DNA from 2 places in the Microbacterium sp. NPDC056044 genome. Region 2 is predicted to be linked to the other one. Evidence: predicted binding sites of a transcription regulator. Region 2 holds the regulator's gene; the other holds the start of a gene.
What was found. The regulator HspR, encoded in region 2, represses chaperone genes until heat shock. The targets are predictions, from matches to a motif close to AAGTTGAGTCNNNNNGACTCAACTT.
Positions count from the first base shown of each region.

Region 1: the regulator HspR is predicted to act here: its motif matches at 9,952-9,976, upstream of ACFC1I_RS16280 (ATP-dependent Clp protease ATP-binding subunit).

Region 1 covers NZ_JBHJWZ010000005.1:306,778-318,546, forward strand. The annotation lists gene ACFC1I_RS16225 (hypothetical protein) at 1-48, shown strand, start outside; gene ACFC1I_RS16230 (hypothetical protein) at 21-2,411, shown strand; gene ACFC1I_RS16235 (hypothetical protein) at 2,459-2,761, shown strand; gene ACFC1I_RS16240 (DUF2690 domain-containing protein) at 2,889-3,659, opposite strand; gene ACFC1I_RS16245 (SDR family oxidoreductase) at 4,264-5,022, opposite strand; gene ACFC1I_RS16250 (alpha/beta hydrolase) at 5,271-6,242, shown strand; gene ACFC1I_RS16255 (hypothetical protein) at 6,537-7,211, shown strand; gene ACFC1I_RS16260 (class I SAM-dependent methyltransferase) at 7,222-8,325, opposite strand; gene ACFC1I_RS16265 (MarR family winged helix-turn-helix transcriptional regulator) at 8,416-8,841, shown strand; gene ACFC1I_RS16270 (DUF3817 domain-containing protein) at 8,900-9,364, shown strand; gene ACFC1I_RS16275 (GNAT family N-acetyltransferase) at 9,450-9,821, opposite strand; gene ACFC1I_RS16280 (ATP-dependent Clp protease ATP-binding subunit) at 9,991-11,769, shown strand, end outside.
Region 2 covers NZ_JBHJWZ010000002.1:623,720-635,488, reverse strand. The annotation lists gene ACFC1I_RS07960 (potassium channel family protein) at 1-100, opposite strand, end outside; gene ACFC1I_RS07955 (ion channel protein) at 216-1,559, shown strand; gene ACFC1I_RS07950 (potassium channel family protein) at 1,548-2,315, opposite strand; gene ACFC1I_RS07945 (DUF998 domain-containing protein) at 2,395-3,486, opposite strand; gene ACFC1I_RS07940 (AI-2E family transporter) at 3,528-4,622, opposite strand; gene ACFC1I_RS07935 (DUF2252 domain-containing protein) at 4,677-6,074, shown strand; gene ACFC1I_RS07930 (collagen-binding domain-containing protein) at 6,236-9,580, shown strand; gene ACFC1I_RS07925 (heat shock protein transcriptional repressor HspR) at 9,645-10,115, opposite strand; gene ACFC1I_RS07920 (DnaJ C-terminal domain-containing protein) at 10,300-11,298, opposite strand; gene ACFC1I_RS07915 (nucleotide exchange factor GrpE) at 11,314-11,769, opposite strand, start outside.

The DNA.
Region 1 (11,769 bases), on a different contig from region 2:
CTCGTCGACGGTGAAAGGCGGTGGAGATCGTCTCCGGCAGTACCGTGACATACACGTATGAGGTATCCAACCTCGGGAACACACCGCTCGAGTCGGTGATCCTCGCCGACAACACCCCGCCTTGCGAAGCCCCAGAGCGCGGTGATGACGTCACCGGTAACGACGATGATGTCCTGGATGTCGATGAGACGTGGAGCTATTCGTGCTCCGCGGCACCGACCACCAGCGTCGTGAACACCGCGACAGTGACGGGAGTGCCGGTCGATCCGACTACGGGTGCCGTGTTCCCTGACCCGAACCCGACGGTGAGCGATGTGGATTACGCCGAGGTTGCTGTCCTCGACGCTGAACTCACGTTGGTGAAGTCCGTTGACCAATCGATCGTGTTCCCAGGCACTACGGTGAACTACACCTACGCCGCCACCAATAACGGCACCGCCGATCTGCGCAACGACACCGGCAACCCCGGCTGGGTCAGCGACGACCGGTGCGCACCGGTGACGCAGGTGAACGTCGACGGCTTCAACGTCGGCGACGTGAACACAGACACTCTGCTGAACCCAGGGGAGACCTGGCAGTTCAGCTGTGCGTCCGCGATCACCCAGCACACGATCAACATCGCGACCATCGTCGCCCAGCCTGTCGACGCCGGTAGCCCGCTGGGGGCGGTGCTGACACGACGAGACGTGGCCGTCGTCGACGTCGTACAACCGGGCATCCAGGTCACCAAATCCGCGCTGGTCCCGGTGGTCCTCGACCCTTCCGCAGAACCCGTCAGCGGCCCCGACGTTCCAGAAGTGCGACCGGCGCAATACCTCTACGAGGTCGAGAACACCGGCACGGTGCCGCTGCAGGACGTCACCACCAGTGACGACAGGTGCACGCCACTGACACTGGTCGATGGTGACACCAACGGTGACGACGTCCTCGATGTCGACGAAGTGTGGGTCTACACCTGCGAGACCACCCTCAGTCGTTCACAGGCGACGCCTCCGCCCGTGGGCGCGGAGTCCGGGCTGGTCACCAACACCGCAACCGCCTCGGGCACGCCGTTCATCCCGGAGGATCCCGTCGTGACGGGACCGGTGCAGACCGACACGGATATCGCCCAGGTCCTCGTGATCCAGCCAAGCATCTCGATCACCAAGACCGCCTCGGCCGACGTCGTGCGCGTGGGAAGCTCCGTCACCTACACCTTCGACGTCGCCAACACCGGGGGTGTCGGCCTCGATGTCCTCGGACCGAGCGACGACAAGTGCGCGCCGCTCGAGCCTGTCCCCGCCGCCGCCCCCGATGAGACCTTCAACATCGGAGACGTCAACAGGAACGGCATCCTGGACGGCGCGAACTCCGGCGCGGCGGAAACCTGGCAGTACACCTGCACCAGAGAAGTCCCGCTTCCGGAAGCGCCTGACACCTCCGACATCAACGAGGTCGGAGTAGCGGGCGTCGACCCGCTGGGCAACGTGTACATCGCCACCGACACGGCAGAGGTCGTGGTGCTGGATCCCGCCATCGACCTGGTGAAGTCCGTGAGTGACAACCTCGTCCTCGTCGGGACCGAGGTCACGTACAGCTTCGAAGTGACGAACGTCGGGCAGAGCCCGGTCGCTGCCGACGACGTCCTCGCAGAGGTCGTGCTGGGCGACATCGCGCTCCCGGCACAGCCCTCGTGTGCGACACCGACACTTGTCAGCAAGACGGGCGGAAACCAGGACGACCTCCTCGACCGCGATCCACCGGAGGTGTGGACCTACCAGTGCGCCTCGACGATCTCGGCGCCGACCACCAACCTCGCCGGCGTCGCCGCGATCGGCGGAACCACGTTCGGCCTCCGGCTGCCGGTCTTCGCATTCGACACCGAGTACGTGCAGACCTTCAACCCGCAGATCGCGGTCACCAAGACAGCTGACCCGACGATCACCACCCCGGGTGGCGCTGTCACCTACACCTATGAGGTCCGAAACCCCGGCGACGTACCTCTGGTGGACGTCGCTGAACGGATCGCAGATGACACCTGCGCACCCGTGACCTACGAATCCGGAGACCTCGACGGAGATGGTCTGCTGGACACCCCAACCAGCATCTTCGAGGACTCTCTCGATGAGACCTGGATCTTCACCTGCCGAACCACCGTCGACGTGACCACCACCAACACTGTGGTCGTCTCCGGCACCGCCGCCGATCCGACCGGCGAACCGTTGTGCGAGGACACGCCTGCCCTCCAGGTCGACGCGGCGGGACCCACGTGTGAGCCGACCGCCTCCGCACAGGCGGTCGTCGTGGTCGAGGCGCCACTGCCCGCCACCGGCGGCGGTGCGCTCTGGCCACTGGTCACGCTCGGAACGATCCTGCTGGCCATAGGAGCTGTGTCCGTACGCGCGTCCCGGCGAACAGCCCGTCGTGGTTGACCTTCAGCAACTCGACGGGTCGCACGTTGCGGGTGATCGTCGGCGCCATGACCGATGCGACCAGCCCGCCTGCGAGCTATGACGACCTCCGCGCCGTGTACGTCAACTGCACCCTCAAGCGCAGTCCCGAGCTATCCCACACGCAGGGGCTGATGGATCACAGCATCGCCCTGATGCGCGCGCAGGGCGTGAGCGTGGATGTGATCCGGTTCGTGGACCACGATGTCGCGACCGGCGTCTATCCCGATATGCGAGAGCACGGCTGGGACACGGACGCATGGCCCGACGACATCTGGCCACTCATCGATGCCGCCGGCCGGGCGAGGTCGTTGCCGAGGAGCTCGACGTGACGTGACGCGGTCTGTTCAGGCCGCCGCGAACTGCTGCCGGACGGCAGATGCTGTCGTCGACCAGATATGTCGTCACTGACCGACGATCGCCGTCTTCGGCGTGTCTTGGCTTAGCGCACTGGCCCGCTCAGATGCAGAGGGGGTCGCCGAGATCGATGCGCTTGCCGTCGACGGTGTAGCTGCCCTCAGCGCACAGCAGAGTGTCCGCGCTCGGCCGCACGACGAGGGTGGTGTACGCGCCCTGGACGTCGTGCTCGGTCGCTTCCTGACGGTCCGGACCGTCTGCGGCCGTCTCCGGATAGATCGCGATTGTGACGGTGTTGCCCTGGTAAAGGCCGTCGTAGCGGGTGATCCGTCCCCAGCCCGCTTGGCACTTGTCTGACCAGACGATCTCGAGCAGGGAGTTGTCCGCGCGGGTGTCGCCGGTGGCAACGCGCGCGTCTTCGACACACTCGGTTGCCGCAGGATCCTCACCGGTCGACACATGGATCGCGGGGCCCTCCTCAGCGACCGCGGCAGGAGGCGCGAGCAGCGGGGACACGGCGAGCGTGGTCGCGGCTGAAGCGATAACCCCGATGACGAACGCTCCGACGCCGATCGCGATTGCCGTGCCGCGGGTCACCGACACGCGCGGCTTGCCGGTGCTCTTCGCGACAGCATCGACCTGGCTGTCGCGGCTCATTCCCGCAAGCGCATCCCGCCTGCTCAACCAGACGTCGATGTCGCCGTTGCAGGCGCGGACGATTCCGTCGACGGTCCGTGCAGAAGGGAGTTGCCGGCCTGCGAAGGCATCTGAGAGGACGCTGCGCGAGATACCCGTCTCCGCCTGGAGCCTGGCCTGCGTCGGATTGTCCGCGTCCAGGCGAAGTCTACGAAGGTCGGCAGCGAACTTCTCCACTGAGTCGCTCTGCTGGCCTGCGGCCGGGGCGGAAGACAGGTCGGATCCAGACACAGGTTCCCCATTCGATTGCGCGTTCAAGCGTGTCGTGCCCCCAGGCACACGCTTTTTATAGCACCGGTCGCGGCCGAGCCGTTCGCTCATTTCACGGGGCGCCACGTACGACCGAAGATGTCGGATTTGTCTGGAACCGACGTTCTCGGGCGGTTGCAGGGACGGGAGTTCCGACATCCTTCGGATGTGTCATCCGTGGGGGTGCCGCAGCCCGGGGGCGTGGCGCTGGATGGCAAGGATGTCGCAGTTGCGCCAGAGGCAAGAGGCTTGCCCGGCGCCACTGTGGGGGTGCGCGCCGCGCACTGCGACATCCGTCAGTGAACCATCGGCCCCTCACCCCGGTACTACCCGGTAGACGGTGCGCATATGAACGGGGGATCAGCGTCACCTTGGTGGGGGTCTGGGCCCCGGACGATTCCAGCTTGTTCTCGACTCGACATCGCATCCCCAACCGAGCGCATAGAGAGCGATTGGGCTTGTTGCACCGCCATCCGACTTCAGCGGGCAGACTGAGCCCTTCCGCGGGCGTTCGTGTTTCTGAGGGATGCCGCTACCGGACCTGGTCGGTCGGGCGGATCAGGATGGCGTTCACCGACACGTGCTCAGGCTGCCGCAGTGCATAGGGCACGGCCTCGGCGATGTCGTCGGCTTCGAGCGTGCGCATCGAGTCGGCGATCTCGGATGCGGCCTGGCGCATCGTCTCGTCGGTGATGTGGCTCGTCAGCTCAGTGGCGACGAAGCCGGGCTCGATCAGCGTGACCCGCACACCCTGCGACGTCACCTCCTGCCGCAGCGATTCGGTGAACGCGCTGACCCCGAACTTCGTCGCGGCGTAGACACCGCTGCCGAGGGATGCGATGCGTCCGGACGTCGATGAGACCTGCACGATGTGGCCCTGCGTCTCGATGAGGTGCGGCAGCGCCGCGTGCACGGCGTACATCGAGCCGAGCAGGTTCGTGTCGACCATGCGCTCCCACTCGCGCACGTCGGCCCCGAGGATCATGCCGCTCTGCATGAGGCCGGCGTTGTTGATGAGCGCGTCCAGCCGCCCGAACCGCTCGACGACCTGCGCGATCGCCACGGCGACGGAGTCATAGCTCGTCACGTCGAGCGGCACGCTCATCACCTCGCCCGGGGCGGCGTCGGCGAGTGCACTCAGGCGGTCGGTGCGGCGGGCACCGACGGCGACGCGCATCCCTGCGCCCGACAGCGCGAGCGCCGTGGCCCGCCCGATTCCCGATGATGCACCCGTGACCAGCGCGACCTTTCCACGCAGGTCCGAATCGGTGGTCTCTGAGATGTTCGCCATAGGTCTCTCCTTCGTGATCGGATGCTGCGGCCCGCGGTCGCCGCGAAGAGCCGACCGCGTCGGGCATCGCCCGCGGTCGCCCGTCAGCAATGACCGCGCAGAGATCCGATCCGTGACACACCGGTGCCGTGGTGGGCGATCAGCGAATCGGTGTCACACCCGCGCACCTCGCCCGGTCTTCCTGTTCAAGCCGGTGCATGCCGGCCGAGTCCGACCGACATCAACCGCACCCGCGGAGGAGCATCGACATGACCGAGCACATCCTGCAACCAGAAGCACGCGCCTTCGCCGAAGCCGCCGCTGCCCCGCCCACCCTCGTCGAACGCGGTGTCGACGGGGCGCGAAAGCTCCTCGACGACGTGCAGGCGGGGCCCATCGAGCTCCCCGATGTCGAGGATGAGTGGATCACCGTGCCCGCCGCCGTCGGCGACGTCCGCGTCCGCATCGTCAAGCCGGTCGGTGCGGAAGGGCTCCTTCCCGCGGTGCTCTACGTCCACGGCGGGGGCTGGGTGCTCGGCAACGCCGGCACGCACGATCGCCTCGTGCGCGACCTCGCGACGGGCGCCGACGCTGCGATCGTGTTCGTCGAGTACACGCGATCGCCCGAGGCGCAGCATCCCGTCGCCATCGAACAGGCGTACGCGACAGCGCGGTGGATCACCGATCACGGTGAGGAGAAGGGATTGGATGCTGCGCGCCTGGCCGTCGCGGGGGACTCGGTCGGCGGCAATATGGCGGCCGTGCTCGCGATCCTCGCGAAGAAGCGCGGGGACGTCGCGTTCATCCACCAGTCGCTGTACTACCCGGTCACCGACGCGCGGCAGGACACGGCCAGCTACCGCGAGTTCGCGGAAGGGTTCCACCTGCGCGCGGACGCGATGGCGTGGTTCTGGGACAACTACCTGCCCGACCTGCACAAGCGCAGCGATGTCACCGCGTCACCGCTGCAGGCCCCGACGGATGAGCTCAAGGGGCTGCCCGAGACGCTGCTCATCGTCGACGAGAACGACGTGCTGCGCGACGAGGGCGAGGCCTACGGGCGCAAGCTCATCGAGGCGGGCGTGCCCACGACGCTCGTGCGGTACGACGCCACCATCCACGACTTCATGATGCTCAACCCGCTGCGCTCGTCGGCGGCGACCACCGCCGCGATCGCGCAGGCGGTCCACACCCTCCGCGGCGCCTTCGATCGCGCGGCCGTGCTCACGCCCACGAGGTGATTTTCCAGAAAAGCTCCCCAACTCGCGTAATAGATTCCCTAGGGCGTTGTCTCTTCACTGGGGGATAGCGCCGGAGCCCCGGTCCGGCACCCCGGCCGTGGGTCCCGAGCTCACGGCTACCGGGGGCGCCGGCATTCTCGCGTCGGCCCCCCGGTCATCCCGGCGCCGTCGGCATGCGCGGACCAATTCCCGCGGAACAGGTGACACGGAGCGCCCGCCTTTCTACAGTTGAGTCACGACGCCGAGGCTGTGGGAGCCCGGCGCCGAAGATGCACGCGGTGAAAGGGGAATACCGTGGACGACGACGTGGACCCGACCACGGAACCTGCGTCGGTGTCCGCCGCCGCTCCGGCGGCACCGCCCGTGACCCGGGGCACGCTCGTCTGGTTCGGCCTCGGCTTCGTGCTGCTGTCGTTCTTCGCCGCCTTCCTCGGGTCCTGGCTCGCGCGGTCGGTCGACACGGCGGAGCCCGCGCCGGCGCCGGAGCCGTCCGCGTCGGCCACCCTGTCGCCGGAGTACGAGGACGCGCTCGCCGAGATCCTTCCCGCAGGATCCGCGGTGCGCGCCGGCACCGGAGTTCCCGAGAGCGGCAAAGGGTACGAGGGCGACGTGTACATCGACATCGACACGTCCGACGTGTACCTCTTCAACGACGGCGAGTGGACCCTCGTGGGGAACATCCGGGCGTCCGCGGCTGAGAATCTCACCGGCGAGCAGGGTCCGGCCGGCGCGCAGGGCGAGCAGGGAGCGCAGGGCGCTGAGGGGGCTCAGGGGCCGACGGGTTCTCCCGGTGAGCCCGGCACGCAGGTGATGCTCGGCACCGCAGCACCCGAAGAGGACACCTGCACGGCTGATGGCGATGTGTTCATCGACACCGCGTCGGTGCAGTTCTACGAGTGCAGCGACGGCGCCTGGGCGCTGTTCGGACCGACGCCCGAGCCCGAGTCGACCCCCGACGCCGGCGAGTAGACGCGCGATCTCACCGACGCGCCGACGCCGTCACCGTGAACTTGGCGTTGCGCGCGACCTGCCGCGTCGGGCCGACCGCGCGCTCGAGCGCCGGGCGGTAGCGCAGGCCCGAGTTCCACACCGTCCAGAGTTCGCCGCCGGGGCGCAGCACGCGGGCGGCCTCGGCGAACATCCGCGGCGCAATGCCCTCGTGCACGGCCGCTCCCGAGTGGAACGGCGGGTTCAGCGCAATGAACGACGCGCTCGCGTCAGGCTGTGCTCCGAGCATGTCGTCTCGGACCACCTCGATGCGGTCGGCCACACCGTTGGCCTCCGCCGTCGCGCGGGCGGACGAGACGGCGACCGCGGACTGGTCGCACGCGATCACGCGGAGAGATGGATGCTGCAGCGCCAGCGCCGCCGCGATCACACCGGTTCCGCACGCGAAGTCGATCGCCGTCCCGTCGGCGAGCGAGGGGAGGTGCTCGAGCAGGAACCTGGTGCCGATGTCGATCGACGTTCCCGCGAAGGCGCCGCCGTAGGCGCAGACGACGATCCCGTCGTGGATCGCCCGGCTCGGCACGGGGTCGCGGCCATCCTGCGGCTCCCGGGCGACGAGAACGCGGGACTTCTGGCGCGCCAGGGTCACGTCGAGCCGGGCGAACCGCTCCCGCAGCACGTCGTTCATCGCGACTGTCATGTGCTTCACGCGGCCTCCCGCGAACACGATGACGTCGTCCGCCGCGTGCGCAGCGATCAGCCCCGCGATGTCGCGCAGCGCGTCGAGCGAGCGCGGCAGCCGCATCAGCACGATGCGGGCACCGCGCACCAGTCCGGGCTCGAGCGGCAGCGACACGAAGGCGTCGCGCAGGCCGAAGCGCTCGGCGTTCGCTGCGAGCGCGCGCTCGCCGGTGAGCGGATCCTGATGGACGCGGATGCCACGACCGCCGTCCGCCGCCGCGCCCAGCGTGAGTGCGCCGTAGCCGTCGCCGATCACCACGAGCTCGCCGACGTCGACGCCTGCGCGGGCGGACGCGGATTCGTCGAGGAGCAGCCGGTCCGCAGCATCCGTCGCCACGAGGTCCGGGGCCTCGACGTCGGGCCACCGGCGCAGGCCGTCGAGCGAGAAGGTCACCGTCCCACGGTAGCCGGGCGGGCGGCGTCCCGTTCCGGGAACCGCTGCCGAACGCGTGCCCTCCCGCGGCAGCGGGACTAGCATTCAACGGTGCCCGACCGTCCGATCAGTCCCGTCATCTCGCTGCTGACCGTGGCCGCGGTGTGGGATGCGCACCTCGGCGCACAGCTGCGCGACCTCGGTCTCACCACCCGCAAGTACGGGCTGCTCGCCCACATCGAGGCGACGCCGGGCATCTCGTTCAGCGAACTGGCGCGCCGCTCGCAGATCACCGTGCAGTCGGCGCACACCGCCGTGCAGACGCTTGTCGCCGACGGGCTCGTCGCGGACGCGACCAAACACGCGGGTGCGGCCTCGGACCTGCGCGTGACCGAGCGGGGGAGCGAGGTGCTGCAGGCGGCCGAGCAGCGACTCGCGGCGCTCGACGAGGGACTCGCCGCGGGGGCACCGGCGCTCGCGTCAGCGCTGGAAGGGCTGCACGAACAGCCCTTCGGACTCGCCCCCGGGGAAGCGTAGAGTGCTGCGGCCAGCGAACCTTCAGGAAGGCTGAAGGGCTTTCAGTTAGACTGAAGGCGTGTTCCGCAATCCCCACACTCTGTTCCGCGCCCTCGCGATCCTCGAGGCGATCACGTGGACGCTCCTGATCACCGGCCTCATCCTCCGCGCGACGACCGGCTGGGCGCTCGGCGTCACCATCGGCGGCGGCATCCACGGCTTCATCTTCCTGTCCTATGCCGCGACCGTGATCCTCGTCGCACTGAACAACCGCTGGCGCGTCGGCCCGACGGTGGTGGCGCTCGTGAGCGCCGTCATCCCGTACGCGACCATCCCGACCGAGATCTGGCTGCAGCGCAGCGGCCGCCTCGCGGGAGCGTGGCGCCTCGAGGCTGCCGACGACCCCCGCGATCGCAGCTGGTACGACCGGCTTCTGCGGTGGTTCCTGCGCCACCCCTGGGTGCTGGGAGCGCTGATCGCCCTCGCCGTCGTGCTCCTGTTCGTCGTGCTCCTCATCGTGGGCCCGCCGGGCGGCCGTCACTGACGACCGCACTCTCGGCCGCCACGCTTCTTCGGAGGCGGGGCGGCCGAGTCGCGTATCGGGCGTCGCCGATGACGGATGCTGCGGCTCAGCGCCACGCCGGCAGCTGCTGCAGCGTCCAGGTGTTGCCGTCGGGGTCGTCGAACTGGACGAACCGGCCCCAGTCCTGTTCGTCGACACCGCGCCCCTCGACGCCGTTCGCCCGCAGGTGCGCGAGCGCCTCGTCGGCGTCCGGCACGACGACCTGGATGGTGTTCTGCTGCCCGGGCTCGAGGGTGCCGCCGAGCCCGGTGCCGAAGGCGATCGAGCATGCCGAACCGGGCGGCGTCATCTGCACGAAGCGGAGCCCCTCGACAGGCGTCTGGTCGTGGTCGGCATGGAAGCCGATCCGCTCGTAGAACTCCTTCGCGCGGTCGACGTCCGACACCGGCACGTGGATGAGCTCGATCTTCCAGTCCATCGTGTTCCCTCTCGTCTGGTGAAGCGGGTCCCCCTGGGCGAAAACGTTACGCCGGGGGTGCGACATCCGCCGCTGGGGAATACCTGGGCAGGAGAAGGGTTGAACTTGACAATGCCTGTGTCAAGTTCGAAACTTGACACCCCTCCACTCAAGTTTCAGGAGAGATGGAATGCCCGAAGACTTCACCCCCCAGGCCGGCGACGACGCGAGCTCGTTCGACGAGTTCCTGGCGCGCTACCTCGCGGGCGAGCGTGCCCGCGCCGAGCGCTCGATCGATCTGAGCCGCTACCTCGGCGCCCGCACGCAGGAGCTGCTGCAGCGCGCCGGCAAGTTCGCCCTCGAGCGCGGCCAGCACGAGCTCGACGCCCTCCACGTCCTGCGCGTCCTCGTCACCGAGGCGCCGGCGCGCGATGCCGTCGAGCGCCTCGGCATCGATGCCGACGCCATCGCACGTGCCACACAAGAGCGGCTTCCCGCCGCGACGGCGGCGGCCGACGTCGACGGGGCCGTCGTGACCTCGTCCGTGCAGCGCGCGCTGTTCCACGCGTTCCAGGTCGCCCGTTCCTCCGGCTCGACGTACGTCGACCCCGAGCACCTCTTCTTCGCGCTCGTGCTCGCGCAGGACACGCCAGCCGGCCAGGTGCTGGCACGCGCCGGTGTGACGGCCGAGGCCCTGATGCAGGGCGCGCGTGAGACCGTGACGCCGGGCGAGACCACGCAGACCGCCGCTGCACCGGAGGGCGCAGCATCCGACACCCCCATGCTCGACACGTACGGCACCGACCTGACGGCGCGCGCCGTCGCGGGCGAACTCGACCCCGTGATCGGCCGCGCCGACGAGATCGAGCAAACGATCGAGATCCTCAGCCGCCGCACCAAGAACAACCCGGTGCTCGTCGGCGAGGCGGGCGTCGGCAAGACCGCGATCGTCGAGGGGCTCGCGCAGGCGATCGTCGAGGGCTCCGTGCCCGAGCAGCTGCTCGGCAAGCGCGTCATCGCCCTGGACCTGCCCGCGATGCTCGCGGGCACGCGCTACCGTGGTGACTTCGAAGAGCGCCTCACCAAGACGATGGACGAGATCTCGGCGCTCAAGGGCGACCTGATCGTCTTCATCGACGAGGTGCACACGGTCGTGGGTGCCGGCGGTGCGGGCGACGGCGGCATGGACGCGGGCAACATCCTGAAGCCCCGCCTCGCGCGCGGCGAGCTGCACCTGGTGGGCGCGACGACGCTCAAGGAGTACCGCGTCATCGAGAAGGACCCCGCGCTCGAGCGCCGGTTCCAGCCGGTGCGCGTCGGCGAGCCGTCCGTCGAGGACGCCGTGCTGATCCTCCGCGGCCTCAAGTCCGCGTACGAGGAGCACCACGGCATCGTCTACACCGACGAGGCCCTGCGTGCCGCCGTCGAGCTCAGCGACCGGTACCTGACCGAGCGGGTGCTGCCCGACAAGGCGATCGACCTCATCGACCAGGCGGGCGCGCGACTGCGGCTGCGGCTGGGGTCGAAGGTGGACGTGAGCGGGCTCATCGAGCGCCTCGCGACCCTCGAGGCCGACAAGAACGCCGCCGTGTCGGCGGAGCACTACGAGGAGGCGTCGCAGATCCGCGACCAGATCGCCGAGGTGCAGGACCGCCTCGAGCGTGCCACCGCCGCAGGTGCCGCCGTGCGTACCGAGGCGATCGTCGACGAGCCCGAGATCGCCGCGGTGATCAGCCGGGCCACCGGCATCCCGGTGAACCGCCTGACCGAGACCGAGCGCGAGCGCCTGGCGTCCCTCGAGGACGAGCTGCACGACCGCGTGATCGGGCAGGACGACGCGGTGACAGCGGTCGCCAAGGCCGTCCGGCGCAACCGCACCGGCATGGGCGACGCCCGTCGCCCGGTGGGGTCGTTCCTCTTCCTCGGCCCGACCGGCGTGGGCAAGACCGAGCTCGCGAAGGCACTCGCG
Region 2 (11,769 bases):
GCAGGTCGGCGATCACCCGCCACGAGTACGCGACGAGGTACGCCAGGCCGGCGACGATGAGCGGCGCCGAGGTGCGCTTATGCCAGGTGTGCTCGTCCACAGCCGAATCATGGCGCATCCGCGCCGCCGCGCCGGGCGGGACGCGCCCGCGCCGCGCGGGATCGTGGCGCGTCACCATCCTCGCGGCGGTGGTCCGCGCCCGCTATCGTGTGGCCATGCCCGGCCCCTCCGCCGCCTCGCCCGCACCGGCCACGCCGCCCGGTCCGCAGCTCACGGTCCGACGGCTCATCCTGCTGTCGATCCCCGCGATCCTCATCGGCGTCCTTTCGGCCCTCTCGCTGCGCGCGGTCGACCTCCTCGCCGATCAGGTCGACGACGGGCTGTGGACGAGCCTGCCGAAGTCCCTGGGCATCGCCCCGGACTCCCCGTGGTGGATCTTCGCGGTGCTCACCTTCACCGGCATCGCCGTCGGACTCGTGGTGTGGCTCGTTCCCGGCCACGCGGGACCGGACTCGGCGACGACCGAGCTCGCCGCCACTCCTCTCAAACTCTCGGTGCTGCCCGGCCTTGCCGTCGTCGTCATCCTCAGCCTCGCCGGCGGTGTGAGCCTCGGCCCCGAGAACCCGATCATCGCCATCAACGTGTCGCTCGCGGTCGCGATCCTGGCGCGCATCTCGAAGGCGGTCCCGCCCGCGCTGATCGGGGCGCTGGCCATCTCGGCGACCATCGGCGCGCTGTTCGGCACACCGGTCGCGGCCGCTCTCGTCTTCACCGGCATGGTCGGCGAGTTCAAGATGGGCGGGTCCCTGTGGGACAAGCTCTTCCTCCCGCTCGTCGCCGCGGGCGCCGGCTCGGTCACGACCTATCTCGCCGGCGGAGGCTTCGGCACGAAGACGCCGTTCGACCCCTACGGCGCTCCGCAGCCGTTCGACCTGCTCACCGGTTCGCTGATCGCGGTCGCGGCCGCCGCCTTCGGACTCGTCGGCATCTATCTCTTCCCGCTGGTGCACCGCGCGTTCCATGCGCTGCGGCATCCACTCCTCTTCACCGCACTGGGCGGCGTCGTGCTCGGGGCTCTGGGCGCGATCGGCGGGCCGATCACGCTGTTCAAGGGCCTCGATCAGAGCGCGGAACTGCTCGAGGACCCGAGCGCGTACCCGCCCGGCCAGCTCACGATCATCCTGCTCGTCAAGATGGCGGCGCTCGTCGTCGCGGCATCGGCGGGATTCCGAGGCGGCCGCATCTTCCCCGCGGTGTTCCTCGGGGTGGCCGCGGGACTTCTCGGCGGCGCACTGCTGCCCGGCCTCCCGCTGTCGCTCGCGGTCGCGTGCGGCGTGCTCGGCGTCGTGCTCGCGATCGCCCGCGACGGGTGGGTCGCGCTGTTCGTCGCGGTCGCGATCGTCGACGACGTGACGGTGCTGCCGATGCTCTGCATCATCGTGCTGCCGGCGTGGCTGGTCGTCACGAAGGCGCGCGAGATGCTCATCACGCCCGACGACCTCGCGCGCGAGCGACCCGGCGCCCGCCTCCCGTGGGACCGGCCTGCCTCAGTGCGCTGACGCCGGCTGCGACGGGTTCGGCCGCGAGTCCACGACCTGCGTCTCCTCGCCCGCGGCGGGGTGCGGGTGAGCCGCGTGGTGGGCGCCGGACGGCGCAGCCTTCTCGGTCACCGCCGACGAGATCGTCGCGACGATCACGCCGACGAGCACCACGCCGCCGGCCATGAGCACGATCGCGAAGAAGCGGCCGATGTGGGTCACGGGCGTGTAGTCGCCGTACCCGACCGTCGTGATCGTGCAGAACGCCCACCACACCGCGTCACCGAAGGTGAGGATGTTCGCGCCGGGCGCGTGGCGCTCGAACTGCAGCACCACGAGCGAGACGTACCAGATGAGCAGCAGAGCCGAGCCGATGCCGTAGATCAGCAGTCGGGCACGCAGCGTCGTGCCCGCGGTACGGCGGAACGCGGCGACCCGGGTGAAGGCGTCGAGCAGCCGCACGGGCCGCAGCGCCGGGATGAGGACCATCCCCAGCGAGGCGAGGTGCGAGCGGAACCACGCGCCCCGCGGCTTCGAGAGAGCGAGCCGCCCGAGGTAGTCGACGATGAACACGATCCACGTCAGGGTGATGATCGTCGTCGTCACCATCGCGGCGAGACCGTGCAGATCACCGATCACGTGGATCGTGTACGTGATGAGGAAGGCCAGCGCCGCGAAGCTGAGCGGCCAGTACATGATGCGCGACCATTTCAGCGTCGCCTCAGTCTCGCCCGCTCTTCTCTCGCCGAGCAGGACGTTCGCCTCGTGATGCGTCATGCCCGCAGGCTATCTTCGCCGCGCTGATCGGCCGAATAGCCAGCCCCGCCGCGGGACGGGGCGGGGTGCGGGCGAGACCTCAGTCGGCGGACGCCTGCTGTCGCGCGTCCTGCTGGAGGGCGGCCGCGTTGCGGATGAACAGCACGATCCACGTGAACACGAGGATGCCGGCCACGAGCTCGACCGCCGTCAGCGTGTAGTACCCGATGAAGAAGAACACCGCGAGCAGCAGGGTGACGGCCAGGAACAGCCAGCCGAGCGCGACGAAGGCCCGCGGGATGCCGGTGATCCACTTCGGCAGCGCGATCACGAGCACGCCGAACGCGGCGACCATGCCCGATGCGACACCGGTGTGCAGGGCGAAGAACTTGTCGACCGGAAACAGTCCCACCATGCCGAGGAACACGCCGAGCACGATGAGCGTCGTGCGCACACGGCCGATCCCCTTCGGGTTCGACGTCGGGATGCCGCGGGTCGAGTAGCGTGCGAGCGTCGTCACGAGGAAGCCGGCGACGATGATCGTGATGTTGAACGCGAAGGCCGACACGTTCGACGACATGCCGAGGGCGCTCAGGTTGTCCTTCCACCAGTCGGGGTCGCTCGCGGTGAGCATGCTGGCGAGGACGCCGAACACCAGGAACACGGCCAGCACGACCGCGAGCAGCTGGAGGTCCATGTGCGTGGCGGAGTAGAACGCGAGGTAGCCGCTCATCGCCGCGGTCGCGCCGGCGAGGAGCAGCACCGGCAGCGCGAAGACCGTCGCGCCGATGAACGCCTGCTCGAGGATCACGGCGAGCAGCGTCCAGCCGAGCAGTGCGATCACGCCGTGCGCGAAGGCGAGGGCCGCGACGTCGATGTAGTCCAGCACGTGCAGGCGGCGGCCGCCCTCGTGGCGATGCACGATGACGCGGCCCGCGACCACCGCCAGGAAGGCGACGACGCCGGAGGCGATGGCTGCGAACTGGCCGACGGAGCCCGGGCCCGAGATGGGCGCCGCCTGGAACTGGAAGGCGATCAGCGACACGAGAGCCACGACGACGAACGAGATCGCACCGACGCCGAGGGCCAGCGACTCGAGCGACCGCTCGCTCGACGCGTCGAACATGCCCGCGCTGCTGCGGGGCGAGGAGGGCTGCTCGGGGATCGGCCGGTCGAGCGAGGTCTGGGTCATCGGGGCTCCGGGTGGAATCGGGTGGTGCGGTCGAGGGTGGATCAGGAGTCGGTGAGTGATTCGCGGGCGGCGGACGCCGGCGTGGCCGTGCGGTCGCCCGACAGCCATCGCAGCCATAGTGAGCCAGGATCGCCCTCGAGCACCAGCGTGCGCACGAACAACGTCAGCGGGATCGACAGGATCGCGCCGAGCGGGCCGATCACGAACGTCCAGAACACGACCGAGAAGAAGCTCAGCGTGAGGCTGAGGTCGACCGCGTCGCTCACGAACTTCGGCTGCACGAGCACCTGCAGCACCACGTTCACGACGCAGTAGATTGCGATGACGGCGAGGAACAGCGGCCAGCCGCCGACCACGAACGCGAGCACGGCCGGCGGGATGAGGCCCAGCACGAACCCGATGTTCGGGATGAAGTTCGTCACGAAGGCGAGCACCGCCCACACGATCGGGGCGGGCACGCCGAGCGCCCAGAGTGCGAGGCCGTCGATGATCGCGACGACGGCGCCGAACGACGCATTGACGACGTAGTAGCGACGGATGCCTCGGTTCAGGCGTCCGATCCGGGCCAGAACCGGGCGGCGGCCGGCGCCGAAGACGCGCTCCGCGTCGCGGTAGCGCGCGGCGTCCGCCGCGGTGAAGATGACGTAGGAGACGACGAAGAAGAGCGCGGTGGCCACCCCGATGACCGTGCCGCCGATGCTCCCCACGAGCCCCAGCAGCGCCTTGGGGTCGAGGACCGAGGCCGCAGCATCCGTCGCCTGCTGATCCAGCCCGGCGGACTGGAGCCAGGCGAGCGCGTCGTCGAGGCTGCCGCGCAGCTGATCGAGATAGTCCGACACGAGGCCGGCGAACTGCACCCCCGCCACCCACAGCAGCAGACCCATGACCACGAGGACCAGGTAGGCGAGCAGGATGACGGCGGTCGTGCCCGTCCAGCGTGGCCAGCCGCGGCGCTCGAGCGGTCGGCGGATCGGCTCGCAGATCACGACGAGCACGATGGCGAGCGCCAGCGGGCCGATCAGACTCCGTGCGAAATAGACGCCCGCGAGCACCACGACGGTCGCGGCGAGGATGAGGAGCACGCGCAGGCTCGGCGAGATCGCAGGGGGCGGAGCGGGCTGCGCGGCGCGGGTCACGGCGTCAGGGTACCGCTCTTCCGGGCGGCCGCCACGCAGTGCCACACTGGGCCCATGTCTACGATCGATGCCTCGCCCATCGGACGCACGTGGGCCCCGCTGCCGTCCTACGCCGACCACGTCGCCGAGGGCCGCGCCGCCCGCCAGCGCAATCCGCGTGAGTCTCTCGCCGAGCTGCCGACGAACGACCGCGACCCGATGGGGATCCTCGACGGACAGGACGCGGAGCGCGTCCCGGAGCTCGTCCCGCTGCGCACGGAGCGCATGGCGGCGAGCGCGTTCGCGTTCTACCGAGGGACGGCAGCGCTGATGGCCGCCGATCTCGCCCGATCGCCGTCGAGCGGCGTGAGCGTCGGGTCGTGCGGGGACGCGCACGTGTCGAACTTCGGCTTGTACGCCTCGCCGCAGCGATCCCTCGTCTTCGACCTCAACGACTTCGACGAGGCCGCGTGGGCGCCGTGGGAGTGGGACGTCAAGCGCCTGGTCACCAGCATCGTGATCGCAGGGCAGTCGACCGGCCGCGCCGACAAGGTCGTGCGTGAGGCGTCGCTGGACGCCGTGCGCGTGTACGCCCGTGCGCTCGGCACGGGCGCCAAGCGCAGCCCGCTGAAGCGCTACTACGACCGCTTCGACGCCCTGGCGGCCGAGCGCGCGGTCGACGCCGACACGCAGGCGGCCATCGACTCCGCGATCAAAGAGGCGGAGAAGCGCACCGGCGCGCGAGCGGCCAAGAAGATGACGCAGGTCGACGACGAGGGCCGCGTGGTCTTCGTCGAGGCGCCGCCGACGATGACCCACATCGACGCGCAGTCGGAGGAGCGCGTCCTCGGCGTCTTCGACCAGTACGTGCAGTCGGCGAACATCGACATCAGGGCTCTCCTGCAGAAGTACCGCCTCTCGGACATCGCCCTGCGCGTGGTCGGGGTGGGTAGCGTCGGCACGCGGTGCTTCGTCATCTCCATGCAGGACGGCGACGACGACGTCCTGCTGCTGCAGGGCAAGGAGGCGGGGAGGAGCGTGCTGATCGAGCACGGCAAGGCCGAGCAACCCGAGGTCGTGACCCGGTTCATCGATCAGTTCGGCGACGGCGGCCGCGTGGTCGGCATGCAGCGCATCCTGCAGTCCGTGTCGGACCCGTTCCTCGGCTATCTGCGGCGTTCGACGTACGGGGCGCAGCGCGACTTCTACGTCCGCCAGTTCCGCGACAAGAAGGGCGGGTTCGACATGGACGCGCTCGACGACTCGGCGTTCCTCTGGTACGCCGACGCGTGCGCGGCGACCCTCGCACGTGCGCACGGTCAGTCCCCGCTGTCGGCGGCGGTGGCGGGCTACGTCGGCGGGGGCAAGGTCGCGGGCGAGGCGATCCTGGAGTGGGCGTATGCGTACGCCGACCTCTCGCGGTCCGACTGGAAGCTGTTCCGCACGCACCGCGGGGTCGACGCCGCGAACTGAGCCCTCTCCGGTTGCCGACGGGCGGCTCGACGACGAGCTTCCGTCGCCGGGCGATCCGTGTGCGTGCGCGTGAATCGCTCCATTGTCCGGTTGACGCGGACCGATAGGGTACGACTACCGAGGCGTGCTCCCTCGCGCCTCGGCGGGAGAGGGGTCTCGCAATGCCACGATTCGGCCGCCCACGCCTGCGACGCGTCGTCGCAGGGATCACCGCGACACTGCTCGCCGCCACCGGCGCGGTCGTCGTGGGAGCGATCGATCCGCAGCCGGCGGCGGCCGCCTATCCCGATTCCGTCAATCCCTTCGCGATCGCAGGCGGCTTCACCGTCTACGCCCGCGAAGACGCGCTGCTGCAGAACCAGGAGACCGAGGGCAGCATCGCGGTCGGCGGCACCGCCACCGTGCAGGGCAGCAGCGGGCAGTACACGATCATCCACGTGTCGGCCGGCACCGGCGATTACGACCTGCCCACCGTCGACGGCGACCCCACGCGCTTCCTCGTCGGCGAGTACAGCACCGCGAGCACCGGCATCCTTGCCATCACGAGCGCCGGCACCACGAACCCCGAACTGTGGGGCGACCTCAAGATGGTCCAGCGCGACGGCGGCTGGCAGGCGTTCGCACGCGCCGACTGGCTGCGGCTGAACCAGAATCCCTCCGACGTCGACCAGACCCCGCTCATCGACACGACCCATCAGCAGTATCCGGCGAACGCGGCGCCCCCGGCCGGTGCGGTCGGAGGCGGCAGCATCTACACAGCCAGCACCTCCGGCACCGCCGTCGCCGACTACGTCGAGGCGAACCGCGACGCATCGTGGGAGGAGGCGTCGAGCTGCTTCGACGACATCGCCGACCCCACCACCGGCGTCGGCTACCCGGTCGGCGTCGCCGAAGACGCGGGCGACCGCGTCGTCCTCGAGGAGCTGAGCCCCGACCAGCCCAACATCGTGGACTACGCCGACATCGCGGGCGCGTCGCTCATCCAGTTCTCCCCCGGACCGACGCCCGGCGTCTCGAACCCGCTCGTCATCCGCGTACCCGCGGGGACGACCGAGGTGATCGGCGCCCGCGCGGACCCGCAGGGCGTGCACTCGCCGTACATCGTGTGGGATCTGTCGCAGCTCACCGGCGATGTCACCGTGGCTGCGGGACAGGCGCGCATCGACGGCTCGATCTACGCGCCGAACGCCTCTGTCACCGTCAACGCCGCGCCGCTCGACGGCCAGGTGATCGGGCAGAACGTGATCATCCAGGGCGGAGAGGTCCACTCGTTCCTGTTCTCGGCCGAGATCTCGTGCAATGACGCCAGCGGCACGTTCGTCGTGCGCAAGCAGGTCGAAGGCATCGAGCCGGACCAGCTGCCCGAAGGGCTGACCTTCACCGTCAACTACCGCGCCGTGGAGCCGGACAGGACCGTGAGCGTCGGCTCGCTCGAGGTGCCCGCCGACGGCACGCCGATTGCCGCGGGCGAGCGGTTCCCCGAGGGCACCCGTGTGACCTTCGCCGAGATCGCGCCGGAGACGATCCCCGGGTGGGAGTGGGACGAGGACGTCACGATCGCACCGAACCCGCTCATCGTCGGGGCGGGCACCACGGCACAGGTGGTGGTCACCAACGTTGCGACACAGCTGATGGGCACGTTCAGCGTCTCGAAGACGATCGACGACCCCTCAGGCGGAGACCCGGTTCTGCAGGGCACGGTTCCCGTCGAATGGACTGCGCTCACACCCGGAGCCGATCCGATCTCAGGCGTTCTCGACGTGCCGCTGGACGGCAGCGTGGTCGACGTCGGGCAGCAGTTCCCGGTCGGCACGCGCATCATCCTGAGCGAGAACCTCGCGGGCATCACCCCGCCTCTCGGATACGACTGGAGCGGCGTCGGCTGGAACCCCGGCCGCACGTTCGTGATCACGGATGCGGACACCACGGTCGCCGTCGAGCTCACGAACGTGATCACCCCGACCGAGGACGGTCGCACGATCACGATCGTGAAGCACGCCGAGGGGGCGGCCGCCGATCCCCGGTTCGGCTATGCCGTCACCTACAACGGCAACCCCGAGGGTGCCCGCACGGAGCTCGCGCTGCCGGTCGGCGAGCCGCAGCTCATCACCGACCTCGAGACCGGCGCGGAGACCCTGGAGCTCGCGGAGCTTCCGCCGACCTTCGAAGGCGAGCCCGTCGAGAATCCGGGCGACTGGAAGCCGCCCGTGGTGAACGTCACGATCGGCGACGGCGTACCGGCGACCTACACGCCCGCCTTCGGAGAGATCGTGAGCATCGAGCTTCCCCCGTCGACCGAGCCGGACGTCGACATCGAGATCGAGGTCACGAACGCACTGAAGGAGGGCACCTTCAACATCAGGAAGACGTTCGACGGTGTCCCGTCCGACCAGGTGCCGCCGGGGCTCGAATACAGCGTCGCGTGGACCGCGTTCTTCCCGACCGGCGAGGAAGAGGACATCATCGACAGCGGGATCCTGCGAGTCCCCGGCAACAGCGAGGAAGGCGTGGGCCCCGTCGACGCCGCCGGTCAGCCACTGCTGTTCCCCTACGGCACCATCGTGAGGTACGAGGAGCAGTCCGCTCCGACTGTCCGGCACATCTCCTGGCTGCAGGCCGCGTTCGACTCTGAAGAACTCGTCATCGGCCAGAACGATTCCGCATCCGTGACGGCGACGCTGACCAACAGCGCGTCACTCATCGAGGGCACGTTCCTGGTGCAGAAGAACATGGACGGCATCGATCCTGACGACCTCCTCGTCGACTCGTTCACGATCGACTACGTGGCCCACCTGCCCAGCCGCGACGTGCTGGTCGGCCGCTTCGAGCTCCCGGCCGATGGCACGACGGCCGGTCCTGTCGATGCCGACGACAACCCGATCTCGTTCCCGGTCGGCACGGTCGTCAACCTGCTCGAAGAGGAGCCCGACACGTCGGCCCTCCCCGAGGGCTACGAGTGGGGCGAGACCACGTGGAGTCCCGCGAGCTTCGTCGAGATCGGTCTCGACGAGACGCCGGTGCTCGAGGTCACGAACTCCGTGGTCGCATTGACCCGCTGGGCGGTCACGAAGGTCGTCGCCGGCGACGGCTCGTCGTCGGTCCCGGCGGGCACCACCTTCCCGGCCGACTGGTGGCTGAATTACGTCCCGCAGGACCGGATCGAACTCCAGCCGAACGTGACGATCACCTCGCCGTACTTCCCGGTCGGGACGATCATCGAGGCGCGAGAGGCGGACCTGCCGTCGATCCCCGGCGTCGATTGGGGCACCCCGATCTGGAGCGTCGGCGGCGAGGCACTGGTCCCCGACCAGGACGGCGTCGTCACGCTGCCGATCGCGGAGGTGCGCTCGCCCCAGACGGCCGAGCTCACGCTGACGAACACCGCCGGCACGCGTCCGCTCCCGGCGACGGGCGGCGGCGGGCTCTCCCCGCTGGTCCCGCTCGGGGCGGTCGGCCTGATCGTGCTCGGCGCGCTCCTCACCACACGGCGCGCGCGACACGTCTGACGCACGGCTCGAGCGCATGCGAAGAGGGAGGGGACGCAGCATCCGTCCCCTCCCTCTCCGTGAGTCAGCTCGCCGGCGTCTCGCCTGGCGGCTCGCTCTGCTGCGTGATCGGCGTGCGCGGGCTCCACACCACGACCTCGGTCGCGCGGCGGACGCGCGTGCCGTGGCGGAGCGTCACCACTGAGCCGGTGGAACCGGCGGCGAAGACGCGGGCGCCCGGGCGCTTCTCGAGCTCGGCGCGCATGCGTTCCTCGAGGTCGCGGACGCGGCCGTGGAGCTCTTGCACGCGGTTCTCGAGCTCGAGGATGCGCACGATCGCGGGGAGGCCGATGCCGTCCGACGACATGCGGGCGACCTCGCGGAGCTGCTCCACGTGCCGCAGCGAATAGCGTCGTGAGCCGCCCTGCGTACGGGCGGGCACGACCAGGCCGAGCCGGTCGTACTGACGGAGCGTCTGCGGGTGCATCCCCGACAGCTCGGCGGCGACGGCGATCGCGAAGATCGGAGCATCCGCGTCGATGTCGTCCTCGGTCATCTCGTCACCTCCCCGACCTCGTGCCCATGCCCGACCTCGTGCCCATGCCCGACCTCGTGCCCATGCCCGTGCCGGTGCCCGTCCCCGTGCCCGTGCTCGAATCAGGCGATGCGGCGAAATCAGGCCGTTCGCGCCGCAAACCAGCCTGTATTCGCCTCATCGCCTGATTCGGGGACATGGTGGGTCAGCCCCGTGCCTTCGTCATGAGGTCGGCGCGCGGGTTCTCCTTCGGCTCGAGGCTCTGGAAGCGCTCGAGGGCCTCGCGCGCGGCCTCGTCCAGGTGCGACGGCACGGCCACCTGCACCTCGGCGAGGAGGTCGCCGGTGCCCTTGGTGGACTCGACGCCGCGCCCCTTGACGCGCAGCACGCGGCCGGACGGCGTACCCGGGGCGACGCGCAGCCGCACCGGATCGCCGCCGAGCGTCGGCACCTCGATGGTGGCGCCGAGCGCAGCCTCGGTGAACGTCACCGGCACGGTGACGCGGAGGTTCAGCCCGTCGCGCGTGAACACGGGGTGCGGACGCACGGTGACCTGCACGACGATGTCGCCGTTCTCGCCGCCGTCGGGCGAATGACGCCCGCGGCCGCGCAGCCGGATCTTCTGGCCGTCCGAGACGCCCGCGGGGATCTTCACCTTGAACGGCTTGCCGTCCTCGCCCTGGAGCGTGATCGTCTCGCCCTTGGTCGCGGTGACGAAGTCGATCGTCGTGCGCGCCGTGACGTCGGCGCCGCGGGTCGGGCCGCCGAAGCCGCGATAGCCGCCGCTCGGCTGCCCGAACCGGCCGGAGCCGAAGCCCGAGCCGCCCTGCTGCTGGTTGAACATCGCGAAGATGTCGTCGAAGTCCTCGGCGCTCTGGTAGCGGGCGCCGCGGCCCTGGTTGAACATCGAGAAGACGTCCTCGAAGCCGCCGGCGCCGCCCTGGCCGCCCGCGGTGAAGCGAGCGCCCGAGCCCATCGCGCGGATCTGGTCGTACTCCTTGCGCTGCTCCGCGTCGGAGAGCACCGAGTACGCCTCGCTGACCTCCTTGAACTTGGCTTCGGCGGCCGCGTCACCCTGGTTGGAGTCGGGGTGGTACTTCCGCGCGAGCTTGCGATACGTCTTCTTGAGGTCCGCCTCGCTGACGTCCTTCGAGACGCCGAGCACCGCGTAGAAGTCCTTGTCGAACCAGTCCTGACTGGCCATGGAGCCTCCTTCGGGCTACTCGGCGGGAACCGCGACGACGACCTTCGCCGGACGCAGTTCCACCGAGCCGAGGCGGTAGCCGATCTCGACGACCTCGACGATCGTGGTCTCGGTCGCGCCGGGCGTCGGCACCTGGAAGATCGCCTCGTGCTGCTGCGGGTCGAACACCTCGCCCGCGACGCCGTAGGTGGTGAGTCCGATGCGCTCGGCGACGCCGCGGAGCTTCTCAGCGATGGCCGCGAAGGCCGATCCCTGCTCCAGGTCGCCGTGCTTCTCGGCGCGGTCGAGGTCGTCGAGCACCGGGAGGATGCCCTTCGCGACCGCGCCCTGGGCGCGCTCGATCTCGACCTCGCGCTGCTCCTCGGTGCGGCGGCGGTAGTTGGCGTACTCGGCCTGCAGTCGCTTGAGGTCGTTGAGCAGCTGCGACTCGAGGTCGGCGAGCACGGCGTCCTCGGCGGCGGCGTCGGGGTT